Regions from separate parts of the Yersinia entomophaga genome, predicted to be linked through region 2. Evidence: predicted binding sites of a transcription regulator. Region 2 holds the regulator's gene; each other region holds the start of a gene.

Region 1 (3,201 bases), 1.4 Mb from region 2:
GGTCAGCGTAGCCGTTGTTGAACAGGTAGCGGTCAGTCACGATGAAGGCACGTTTTGCACCGTCAGTTGCCACTTCTTCCAGCGCGATTGGCAGTGAGCCACGGCGGAAGTAAATAGATTTCGGTAGTTTATGCCACAACATGTTTTCTGCTCGCTTAGCCACAGTTTTCTTGTTGATCAAGTGTTTCGGACCGACGTTTTCAGAGATGGAGTTACCACCCCATGAACCACAACCCAGCGTCAGAGACGGTGCCAGTTTGAAGTTGTACAGGTCACCGATACCACCTTGTGAGGCAGGGGTGTTAATTAGAATACGGGCAGTCTTCATTTTATCGCCGAAGTATTTCACGCGAGCAGTCTGGTTATCCTGGTCGGTGTACAGGCAAGAGGTGTGACCAATCCCGCCCATTTCAACCAGTTTTTCCGCTTTATCGACTGCGTCTTCGAAGCTCTTCGCACGATACATCGCCAGAGTCGGGGACAGTTTTTCATGAGCAAACGGCTCGGATTCGTCCACAACTTTCACTTCACCAATCAGAATCTTGGTATTGCCCGGAACCTTAATACCGGCCATTTCAGCAATTTTAGTTGCTGGCTGACCTACGATAGCCGCGTTCAGGCCACCGTTTTTCAGGATGATGTCCTGAACGGCTTTCAGTTCTTTACCTTGCAGCAGGTAGCCGCCGTGGGAGGCGAAACGTTCACGTACCGCGTCGTATACGGAATCAACGACGATAATAGATTGTTCAGATGCGCAAATGACGCCGTTATCAAAGGTTTTAGACATCAGAATAGAGGCTACAACGCGTTTGATATCTGCGGTTTCATCAACCACAACAGGCGTGTTACCTGCGCCTACGCCGATAGCAGGTTTACCAGAGCTGTAAGCCGCTTTAACCATGCCTGGGCCACCGGTTGCCAGAATCAGGTTGATATCTGGGTGGTGCATTAGTTGGTTAGATAATTCAACGGTAGGGGCATCAATCCAACCAATAATGTCGGCTGGCGCACCTGCAGCGATAGCGGCTTGCAGCACGATATCAGCAGCTTTATTGGTTGCGTCTTTAGCACGAGGATGCGGAGAGAAAATGATACCGTTACGGGTTTTCAGGCTGATTAATGCCTTGAAAATAGCCGTTGAAGTTGGGTTGGTTGTCGGCACGATACCGCAGATTAAACCGATAGGTTCCGCAATAGTGATGGTGCCGAAAGTTTTGTCCTCACCCAAGATGCCGCAGGTTTTTTCATCTTTGTAAGCGTTATAGATATACTCAGATGCGAAGTGGTTTTTAATAACCTTATCTTCGACAATACCCATGCCAGATTCCGCTACGGCCAATTTAGCCAAAGGGATACGGGCATCAGCAGCGGCTAGGGCGGCAGCGCGGAAGATTTTATCAACTTGCTCTTGAGTAAAGTTGGCATACTCGCGCTGGGCTTTCTTGACGCGTGCTACTAGCTCGTTAAGTTCAGCGACATTCGTTACAGCCATAATGCTCTCCTGATAATGTTAAACTCTTTTAGTAAATAAGCAGTTGAAGCAACTAGTATAGTCAGGCTATCTCGTGCTGCATTGTCGAATAGGAAGACTTTTCGCATTCTACTCAACCATTACTACCGCTGATTTACTGAAAGAGCTTTCTTTATTTTTGTCGGGGTGCGGATTTGAAGCTAACCACAACTGACCTTTCCAAGCTCTCTACCTCTTTTCCTATGACAGAGCTTAACTATTCTTAGGTATGGATTTCGTGATTTAAATCACAAAAACGTCAAGCTGACACCTTTCAGCAGCGTTGAATTGAGAATTAAAAGCATTAAAACCATAAAGGCGATATTTTATGACGTTAAAACAGCAGAAAAGACACACTTTGTTAACAGTTGCTCGCCTATTTTTTGAGTAAACTTATTGCGTATTAAAATGCTGATCTAATCCATAGATTCCCCAATGTAATTCCATTACATTAGCGCGCATATAGATGAAGGCTGTGCGTTATGCCAGTCCGGCAGCCAAAATAACTGCCTGAATGGCTCCAAGCGGCGGGTTTCTTCTGTAGTAGCTTGTAGTCGCGCCGTCACCTGAGCAAAAACTGGTCAGGGAGGCGCTAATCGACGGACATTAACCGCTAATGGTGGTTATTGCGCCGAGGTACTTTATATTAGCGATAGTGCGGAGTGGGTGTGAGTCAATCACTGTTGGACCTGTCAGGCTACATCAAGTTTTTTGTTGGCTTGTTTGCGCTGGTTAACCCGGTAGGAATATTGCCGGTATTTATTAGTATGACGAGTTACCAGGCAGAAGCGGGGCGCAATAAGACAAACCTGACGGCGAATCTTTCCGTCGCCATCATTTTATGGATAGCGCTATTCCTTGGGGATGCCATCCTGAAAGTATTTGGTATTTCTATCGATTCTTTCCGCATCGCCGGCGGTATTCTGGTAGTTAGCATTGCAATGTCGATGATTAGCGGCAAGCTGGGCGAGGATAAGCAAAACAAGCAGGAAAAAACCGAAACGGCAGTGCGGGATAGTATTGGCGTAGTACCCTTGGCTTTACCATTAATGGCAGGCCCAGGGGCGATCAGTTCGACTATTGTCTGGAGCTCCCGCTATCACAGTTGGCTAAATTTGCTCGGTTTAACTCTTGCTATCGCCTTATTTGCCTTCTGTTGCTGGCTGCTATTTCGCGCGGCGCCGCTATTGGTACGCTTGCTAGGGCAGACCGGTATTAACGTTATCACCCGAATCATGGGTTTGCTGCTGATGGCATTAGGTATCGAGTTTATTGTTACCGGTTTAAAGGCCAGCTTCCCCGGCTTACTTTAATTTAATTAATTTAATCTCGCGATGATACCGGCTGGCCGACCTATATCCTCGGCTGGCCGGTTTCCTTCCTCTCGCTTTCATTTTTTGTTTTATTTCCCACTTATCCGGTTCTTCAATATCCCTGTATTTTCCTAAACCCCATCCCGCTGCATTAATTTGGTGCGAACAGTGCATTAATTTTAACCAGATGCACTTTAATGTGGCGTAAATAAAGCTCTCCTGCCTTTAAACTGACTTAAAGCCTATTTATCTGTGTTTACGCACTGGCATCAGCGCCGTTTGATTAAAATAAATCCGTCATTTGTTGTTAATTTGCTCACATGATTCTGTAATGCTTGTGTGGAATTTATCTAGATGTTATTAGTGATTAAGACAACA
Region 2 (3,201 bases):
AGCGGCCGTTGGTTACGCAGCAAGCGCGCGATGCGACGGAAATGATAATAACAAAACTGGCCAACCGGATTATCCGGGTGCTGTCCGGCGATTTTTTCCAGCGCTGCCAGCTCGTTGGTCATGGTAAAACGCTGTAATTCATGGCGGTGATACAGAAGATTATCAGCGACGACCCGCAAACGATGAGCAATGACCTGCGCATTCCGCCGGATGACCGCTTCTGCATGGCTTTGTTCCACCAGTTTTTGCACTTCTTCCGGTTGGTGCAGACTGACAGTAATGTGCTCCTGCAAATCCAGCGCCACCTGAAACATTAATCGTAGCCGCTTTTGCTCCCTTTTATGAGTATGAGGAAGCATATTAAGTTGCTGATAAAGCTGGGTTATTAAATCCATTACGCCCTGCTGGCGTTGTAGCAACGGCGGCAATGCGGTTTCCGGATCGATATGTTGAGTCAGCAAACTGTATTTGGCTTCTAAATAATCGGCTAACTGGCGATATAGCTGGCTCAGGGTTTCTCGCATCGGCTGTTCTTTCCACAGGCGGAACCACAGGCCGGTAAATAGCCCGTACCAGGCGGTGCCAACGATGAAAAGTAGCGGAGTGTGCCAAATTGGGAAGCGGCCAATCATGCTTAGTGTGAATATCGCAGCGACTAGCGCAGCGGGCAATAAACGGGCGTGCAGGGGGCTGATGGCTCCGTTAACGCCTAAAATGAGAGTCAGGCCAAACATAATCAGGGGGAGGGGAATATGCCACAGCAGGAATTGTTGAATCAGAAAACTGCTGAGGGCGAATAAAGTTCCGCCAACGACTAAGCGTTTGGTGAAGTGCTTATGGGGGGTATCTAGGCCAGCGATATTGCAGCAGGCAGGGACTAAGGAAAATAACAGGCCAAGCTGCAAATTACCGAGCAACAAACCGATAGCCACAGGCAAACACAGCACCAGCGTTTGCCGTAATGCATAGTTTACTTCAGGGTGGTAAATCAGCCGACGCCACATCAGGTCAATATCCGTCGTCCATATGCAGACAAAGAAAAAACCGGTGCCATGTTAAGCACAGGGAACCGGTTTTTTTAGGTAATTAACGGGTGCCGTAAACGACAATCGTTTTACCATGCGCAGAGATCAGGTTTTGATCTTCGAGCATTTTCAGGATTCGACCGACGGTTTCGCGGGAGCAGCCAACAATCTGGCCAATTTCCTGGCGAGTAATCTTAATCTGCATCCCATCTGGGTGTGTCATTGCATCAGGCTGTTTTGCCAGATTAAGCAGCGTTTGCGCGATACGCCCGGTCACATCAAGGAAAGCAAGGTTGCCCACTTTCTCGGATGTAATTTGCAGGCGATTCGCCATCTGCGAAGACAGACGCATCAAGATATCTGGATTAACCTGAATCAGCTGACGGAATTTTTTGTAAGAAATTTCAGCCACTTCACAGGCGGTTTTTGCACGAACCCAAGCACTACGTTCTTGGCCTTCTTCAAATAATCCAAGCTCACCGATGAAATCCCCCTGGTTTAAATAGGAGAGAATCATTTCTTTACCTTCTTCATCTTTGATCAGAACCGCAACGGAACCTTTCACGATGTAGTAAAGCGTTTCGGCTTTTTCACCCTGGTGAATCAGCGTACTCTTCGATGGATACTTGTGAATATGGCAATGAGACAGGAACCATTCGAGAGTTGGGTCTGTTTGTGGCTTGCCGAGAACCATTCGCTGTTATCCTCTGTTGTTATCGCTGCCTAACTTAACAGGGCTCAGAGTTCCCTGTACGGCGTGTTTATAAAATACACTTTCTATTAGCATATTAATTTGCTCAACTACCGAAAGGTATAGCCAATATACATCTCAGATAGAGACCCTTCACTGAGTCTTGATCTCTACCCTTTTTATTCTAAGAAACATCTCTTCGGCTCTGTTTGTAGCACAGGATGAGGCCAGTGTCTTGTGTTGTATCGCTTCAGCATGATGAGGGTCTGGTTACATTGCCACTTTATGAATGAAAGAGTAGTCTGATTCGGAAAAGCTAATAGGGAGTGACGGGTATGCAGGCACGAGTAAAATGGGTTGAAGGTCTGACTTTTTTGGGTGAATCCGCCTCTGGTCATCAGGTTTTAATGGATGGTAACGCCGGAGATAAAGCCCCAAGCCCGATGGAAATGTTGCTGATGGCGGCCGGTGGCTGTAGCGCTATCGATGTGGTGTCCATTTTGCAAAAAGGGCGCAACGATGTGCACGACTGCGAAGTAAAATTGACCTCCGAGCGTCGGGAGGAAGCCCCTCGCCTGTTTACCTTGATTAACCTGCATTTTGTCGTCAGTGGTAAAGATTTGACCGAAAAAGCCGTCGAGCGAGCCGTTGAGCTTTCCGCGGAGAAATACTGCTCGGTAGCCCTGATGTTGGGTAAGGCTGCCAAAATCACCCACAGTTTTGAAATTCGCTCTCTAACCTGACCATATTTATCAACGCCCGGTTTATTCGCTCCGGGCGTTGTATTTATAGGATTCATATACGTACAGAATTGCTTGTATCACTGCCTGTTTATCCGGAAACTGCTACTCAAAGACTCAAAGACTCAAAGACTCAAAGACTCAAAGACTCAAAGACTCAAAGACTCAAAGACTCAAAGACTCAAAGACTCAAAGACTCAAAGACTCAAAGACTCAAAGACTCAAAGACTCAAAGACTCAAAGACTCAAAGACTCAAAGACTCAAAGACTCAAAGACTCAAACATCTTAAATCGTTAAATCCCCCGCTGTTCCCTTACTCACCGCGATTCATATTTCGCAGTCAATCGCCGCGGTTCAATTTTTTGATTTTCTATCAGGCTGTTATCGTATTTATTCCTATACATTTTTAAGATAAACGCCGTCGTTTTCCAGGCGCCTGATCGTTAGATAGTCATTGCGAATGGTTTCTGCGTCAGAATGAACCAGATAAATAGCACCTGGCTGGCTGAAAACATCCTGAGTGACCCCAATAGCATCACCTTCTTCTACATAAAAATCAGCCAGTGAAAAAGACGGTAAAGTAAGAAGTTCGGATAAAAAATCCTGCTGATGGAAGATACCTTTATGTCTATTAATCAGGCCGATATTGTAAGAGTAATTTTGTAGCTGGTATGACGGATGGCATTCGGTAAATGACAGAAACTGCGTCGGTGCGGTGATTGCCATAACCGTGGCACAAATTTG
Region 3 (3,201 bases), 2.0 Mb from region 2:
AGGTTTGATTTGGCCGAATTTACTGTGATCGGCTACCAGAATCTTGCGCTGAGATTTGTTCAGTGCGCGCTGTTTCCACGGAATTTCGTCGAAGTTAAAACAGGTTGCGCCGAATTCAATGCTCACTCCGGCGGCAGAGATAAAGGCTTTGTTCGGGCAAACGTTATCCAGCTCGTTATGCTGGCCGATGGGTGAGAAAATATAGTTGTTTGGCTTGAATTCGCCGCCGCACAAGATCACTTTGCAGTTCGGTTTATCTTGAAGCGAAAGAAAGGTATTCAGCGAATAACAGAGGGCAGTGAAGGTCAACTCTTCGGGAATTTCGTCGATAATTAGTGGGATAGTGGTGCCGCAATCAAAGAAAATTGTGTCGTTTTCTTCAATGAGCTGCGCGGCCAGTTGCCCAATTTTGCGCTTTTCCTCTACCTGTTTTGCCTGCTGATCGGAAACAAAATAGTTGTTAGCGCTGTTCGACTTGGGATCCATCACCACATAACCGCCCAGTAGAATCACGGCAGAAGGTTCCGCACTAAGATCCCGACGGATTGTCATTTCTGAAACTCGGAGCAAACTGGCCGCGTCTTTCAAATGAATTTTGTCGGAACGTTTTAAAGCGTGAGTCAGTTTATTAATACGTTCGGCACGGCGAGTTTCCATTAACGCTTCCCAACAAAGTAAACCCGGCCTAAGCCGGGTTAAAGATAATTAGTAGCTGGACGCAGCCGCTTGCTGGCCAGATACGATGGCTACACCTGAACTTGTACCAATTCGCGTTGCGCCGGCCAGAATCATTTTCTCGGCAGTTGCGCGGTCACGCACGGCACCTGAAGCTTTAACACCCATATCCGAGCCTACCGCAGCACGCATCAATTTCACATGTTCTTCACGGGCGCCGCCGGTGCTGAAACCTGTAGATGTTTTCACAAAAGCAACGTCAAGTTCACGGCACATTTCGCAAACTTCAACGATTTGCTCATTGCTGAGCAGGCAGGTTTCCAATATTACCTTCAACGGAATAGCGGCGCAAATATCGCGTACGGCTTTAATATCTGCTTTAACTTCAGCGACTTTACCGCTTTTTAACCAACCTACATTAATCACCATATCAATTTCTTGTGCGCCTGCTTCGATAGCCGCCTTGGCTTCAAATACTTTGCTGGAAGTCAGACCTGCGCCCAGAGGGAAGCCAATCACCGAGCAAACTTTCACATCGCTGCCCGCAAGCTGGCTGGCTGCCACAGGAACATAGCCGGAGTTTACGCAAACGGCGTAGAAATGGTGTTGTTTGGCTTCTTCACACAGTTTGACGATCTGCGCTTCGGTGGCGTCCATGGCTAATAGGGTGTGATCGATATAATTAGCATAGTTGATAGTCATAAAAAATGTCCTTGGTTTGTGTAGGTAATATCATTTGTTGTGATAATAGTAACATTTAACGCAAATGACAACCTTTATGTTGTTAATATCACATGTAAAAGCCATATTTTGTTATTTAAATAACATTTAGTGATGGTGTTAGTTCTTGCTATGAAAGAGATAGGAGATATAACCGGCTGATTTATGATGAGTTATCTTGAGAGACAGAGATTCTTGCGAGCAAACCGGCAGAGGTTCTGCCGGTAAAATGCGAACAGTTGGCAGAAATTAATCTTTTACCCAACCTTTACTGATAGGAAAAGAGAAGCAGCGTTGATAAAGATTCGCCAATCCTTTCGCGATGTTATCGCCAAACAGATTCCACAGTAACTGTGAAAATAAGCAGCCGACGATTGCCACCAAGAAGCCACCGACCATATCTAACGGCCAGTGTACACCAAGGTAGATCCGCGACCAGGCTATGGCCAACCCGACGATCAGCAAGGCAATGCCGGACCAAATCCGATGCCAGCATAAAAAGGCCAGCGCAAAGGTAAAGATGGCGGTGCCATGGTCGCTGGGGAAGGAGCTGTCCGGTGCGTGGGGTAAAAAGTTATAGCCGAAACCATCGACAAAGGGGCGATTATGCGGGAATAACATACCGATACAGACCGATGAAAGCATTGCAAAAATCAGCGCAATGGCGGTTTTACTGATGGTCTGACGCTGTAGCGACATTTGTTCTCGCGGGCCCCACAGCCATAGGCCGATCATCAGTAATGGAATGATGCTGATCAGATCTCTGGCAATAAAAATGGCGAACTTCACCAACCACTCGGGTGAATTGGGCGTGGCGTTAATCAGAGAAAACAAAAAATGATTTAATTGTTCCATTACTCAGTACCTTAATGACGGTGGTCATAACCACTAATCAACCAAAAAAGAGCCAATTGGCTAAGCCAGACCCACCACCCAGCCCACAGGTTATGAGTCAGAAAATGTGCCCCGCGCATGACCTGACCGAATCCCATTATCATTCCCAAACATACGCCGACTATCCAGCAAAGCGTAGCAAGGCGAGGGCGTTCAGGATAAAACAGGAAGAATACGGCCATCAGCGCAAAACCGCTGGAGGCATGTCCTCCGGGGAAACAGTGACCGGGGCCTGCGCCAGCCGGAGCTGTATCCATTAATATGTAGCTGGCGGCTTTTCCACCGTATTCCACCAGATCCCAAGGACAGGAATGAGCGCTGGTAGATTTCAATATCCCAATAACCAAAGGGCCAACGCCGATCAGCATCGTGGTCACCACCAGTCGAAAATTTCGGCGATAGACTCCCCAAAATAGCGAGCAGACGGCCGCGCTGATAATCGTGATTTTTAACAGCCGGTGATTGAACAAATCTAACCAGTAGTTATGTTCCCAAGGGAAACTCTGGGTTTTTGGATCAAACCAATAGCCACTTATCAGCAAGTCGAGTTGTTCATTACGAGATAACCACAGAAACACCAATCCGCTGATTGTTAACCCAAAAACCTGCCAAAGGTAAAAGGATAACGGCAATGAGTAAAGGGGGTTTGTCCTAATTATCACTCCCGTTGAGCCTTGATTTAATGATGATGGAGTGTTTTCACTGTTCTTCACGGTTAATCCAGCAGGATATTCATAATAGTCCCACTGTAATAATTCTATATTAAGAAAGCCTTAGGGCGCTTCTGACGCAGATAGGAGCCGTTTTAGAAAAGGGAATCAGCGTGTTAGTAACGCTAAGGATTAGGGCGAGAGAAATGAGCGTGCAGCCAAGGGAAAAGGGCTGATTACTTTGAAAACCGGGCAAATTAAC
Region 4 (3,201 bases), 200 kb from region 2:
CTTTTGATCGGCGGGAATGACCGGGTCAATAGGCCAAATCAACACATTATTGGTTGCGAAAATATTGAAGGAAAACCCGGTTAAAATTAATAAAATAAATGGCTTATAACATTTTTTAGCGAGAGTGTTTATTTTTTTCATTGTATTTATTACCAGGTTAAAGTCACTGTTAAGGTGTCCGTATAAAGCCCTGAATAGTTATTTCCATTCAGAGTTAACAGCCCATAAATTGGCAAAGTAATATTATTCGCATTGCTAAAGGTGACGGCGACGTTGCTATTGACCGGAATAGCCGCATTGGTTGTACTGTTATAAAGTGAATAGGGCACTAAATAGGATTGTCCGCTGATTTTAAGATTACGGGTCGAAGTGTAATTAGCTCCACCGTTAATACTCATATTGAGAAGGGTACCAGGCGTGCAGGCGAGAGTAATAGTCGAGCTTTGCGTATAAGTACCGTTGACCTGAGCGGTGGACGTGCCGGGGTAAGTTCCGAAATTAATCTGCCCAAATACGCCGGTATTAGTGCCGCTGATCAGGCAGCCATTGGAAATAATTGCCCCGACCTGAAAAGATTGTGTCGGCAATGCCAATACCGGAAAGACCAAAAATACTAATATTGCTGGGCTATGATAGATAAAAAATGCAAAACCCCATTTTCTATGGCACATAGCCTCTCCATTCTCCCAGACGTTAATAAGTTACCTGTACGCCGATAGTATCGGTGTAAATATCCGGGTAAATGTCAGTGCCGCCGGTTACGCCGGTTATGTTACCGAAGAAGGTATACAGGTTGCCGTAGGTGGCATCGCCGGTGGTGGTTGGCGTCACTGTAGTGGCGTTGACAATCGGTGTGGTAAAAGAATTCGAAGTATAAAGACCATAGGCAATCGCCTGAGTCGTGTTGGTTGTACCGACCAGATAGCGCGGGCCGGTAGACGGCACAGTGCCGTGTATGTTGGCCGGAGCTGCATTACTGCCGGTAATGGTTAGCACAGGGGTGATACCAGGGGAACATTTCACGCTGATGGCGCTGCTTCCCGTACCTGAAGCTCCCGAAAGAGTTGCCGAGCCACCGGTAAATCCGGTGGTGGTGAATGAACCAAAGCTTAAGACACCTAATGTCAGGCCGCTGGTTGCTGCACTGTTGTTAACCAAACAGCCGTTAGTCAACGTTAATGTGGCATTAATGCTGCCCGTTGTGGTCGCCGCCAGAGCAGAATTGAGAAGAATCATAGGTATACCGATGCCACAGATAAGATAATATTTTTTCATCATTTACCCTTAAATTAGCTGGCCAGATCTATTTTTATAAAAATGAAATCTTACTGCTTAATCGGTTGTTCTTTATGATTAAACCCTAGGTTAGCCTTGGGTAAATTTCAAGCTCACCAAATGTAAAAGTGACAGCCTTACTCATTAATTATCAATTTTAGATCCGTTGGCTCGAGATTGCTGAATTAAGAAATTCTTTAATTATATTTTTATTTATAAATTTCAATTGATTAATTAATATTATTTAACTCAACTGGCTATTTGACTAATTCACGTTTAAATACTTCCTCCCTGGTAAAGCGGCTTAATAAGTCTGGCTCCCCTCGAACATCGCCTCTAATTCCTTTTTTGATGAAAAATTTATTGTGATAAACATCACATTTCCAAAACAAAATAGACGGGACTAAGGGTGATCTTAATCACATTTATTCCATGTGGTGATTAATTGTTGCACTAATTTCACTTAATTGATTGGCATAAATGTGACTGATATCACTAATTAGCACGCTATTTTGGGGTGTTTGTGGTGATCTGCATCACAAATATTTTGCGGATTACGCCCTCATTACAGCCCATGCTAGAGTTTAAATTGCATACAGCAATTCGGCGGATTTCGCAGTGCCGCCTTAATAATTATCTCGCGCTCTTATTGTTAGCGCGTACCAATAGGGGTGTTTTTATGCTTTCACCAGACATTAAGGTTAAAGTGCAAAACTTTGGCCGATTCCTAAGTAATATGGTCATGCCAAATATTGGCGCATTTATCGCTTGGGGTATTATTACCGCTTTATTTATTCCGACTGGCTGGCTGCCAAATGAAACTTTAGCCAAGCTTGTTGGCCCAATGATTACCTATTTATTGCCGTTATTAATCGGTTATACCGGTGGTCGCTTAGTTGGTGGCGAACGCGGTGGCGTCGTCGGTGCTATAACCACCATGGGCGTCATCGTCGGTGCGGATATGCCGATGTTCCTCGGCTCGATGATCGTGGGTCCGTTGGGCGGTTGGGCTATTAAGCGCTTTGACCGTTGGGTTGACGGTAAAATCAAAAGCGGCTTTGAGATGTTGGTTAACAACTTCTCTGCCGGTATTATCGGGATGCTACTGGCTATTCTGGCCTTTATGGCGATCGGCCCACTGGTCGAAATCCTGTCCAAAATGTTGGCTGCTGGCGTGCATGTTATGGTTAAAAATAACCTGCTGCCGTTGGCTTCTATCTTCGTCGAACCGGCGAAAATCCTGTTCCTAAACAACGCTATCAACCACGGTATCTTCTCTCCGCTGGGTATCCAGCAGGCGACGGAAACCGGCAAATCAATCTTCTTCCTGATTGAAGCCAACCCAGGCCCAGGTTTGGGTGTGCTGATGGCCTATATGTTCTTTGGTAAAGGCAATGCCAAGCAATCTGCTGGCGGCGCAGCCATCATCCATTTCTTCGGCGGTATTCACGAAATTTATTTCCCGTATGTACTGATGAATCCGCGCCTGTTGTTGGCGGTGATTTTGGGCGGTATGACCGGCGTGTTCACTTTGACTTTGCTGAACGGCGGTCTGGTTTCTCCTGCTTCTCCAGGCTCTATTCTGGCCGTATTGGCGATGACGCCTAAAGGAGCTTACTTCGCTAACATTGCTGCGGTTGCCGCTGCTTTCGCTGTCTCTTTCGTGGTCTCAGCCATCTTGCTGAAAAACACCAAAGTTAAAGATGATGAAGACAATTTGGAAGAAGCGACTCGCCGCATGCAGGACATGAAGCAACAGTCCAAAGGCGTTCAGGCGGCTAACGCTGCTGCCGCCGCGGGCGATCTGACTACCGTGCGTAAAATTATTGTGGCTTGTGACGCCGGTATGGGTTCGAGCGCGATGGGTGCCGGGGTTCTGCGTAAAAAAGTACAGGATGCCGGATTGAAGCATATCTCCGTGACTAA

What was found. Region 2 encodes CRP, which controls carbon source genes, mostly activating them, when cyclic AMP is high. Its sites were predicted from a motif close to ATGTGANNNNNNTCACAT; they were not measured.
Region 1: a site for CRP is predicted at 1,664-1,681, ahead of adhE (bifunctional acetaldehyde-CoA/alcohol dehydrogenase). Genes of this name have one in related genera too.
Region 3: a site for CRP is predicted at 1,454-1,471, ahead of deoC (deoxyribose-phosphate aldolase). Genes of this name have one in related genera too.
Region 4: a site for CRP is predicted at 1,683-1,700, ahead of PL78_RS12295 (PTS mannitol transporter subunit IICBA). Genes of this name have one in related genera too.

The regions. Positions count from the first base shown of each region.
Region 1 is NZ_CP010029.1:1,073,571-1,076,771, forward strand. It holds gene adhE (bifunctional acetaldehyde-CoA/alcohol dehydrogenase) at 1-1,492, opposite strand, end outside; gene PL78_RS04840 (YchE family NAAT transporter) at 2,179-2,823, shown strand.
Region 2 is NZ_CP010029.1:2,495,911-2,499,111, reverse strand. It holds gene PL78_RS11515 (YccS/YhfK family putative transporter) at 1-1,004, opposite strand, end outside; gene crp (cAMP-activated global transcriptional regulator CRP) at 1,087-1,719, opposite strand; gene PL78_RS11505 (OsmC family protein) at 2,052-2,459, shown strand; gene PL78_RS11500 (ATP-grasp domain-containing protein) at 2,854-3,201, opposite strand, start outside.
Region 3 is NZ_CP010029.1:493,778-496,978, forward strand. It holds gene deoR (DNA-binding transcriptional repressor DeoR) at 1-657, opposite strand, end outside; gene deoC (deoxyribose-phosphate aldolase) at 706-1,377, opposite strand; gene ybjG (undecaprenyl-diphosphate phosphatase) at 1,645-2,250, opposite strand; gene PL78_RS02385 (phosphatase PAP2 family protein) at 2,262-2,921, opposite strand.
Region 4 is NZ_CP010029.1:2,697,995-2,701,195, reverse strand. It holds gene PL78_RS12310 (fimbrial biogenesis chaperone) at 1-141, opposite strand, end outside; gene PL78_RS12305 (Csu type fimbrial protein) at 150-671, opposite strand; gene PL78_RS12300 (spore coat protein U domain-containing protein) at 694-1,236, opposite strand; gene PL78_RS12295 (PTS mannitol transporter subunit IICBA) at 1,955-3,201, shown strand, end outside.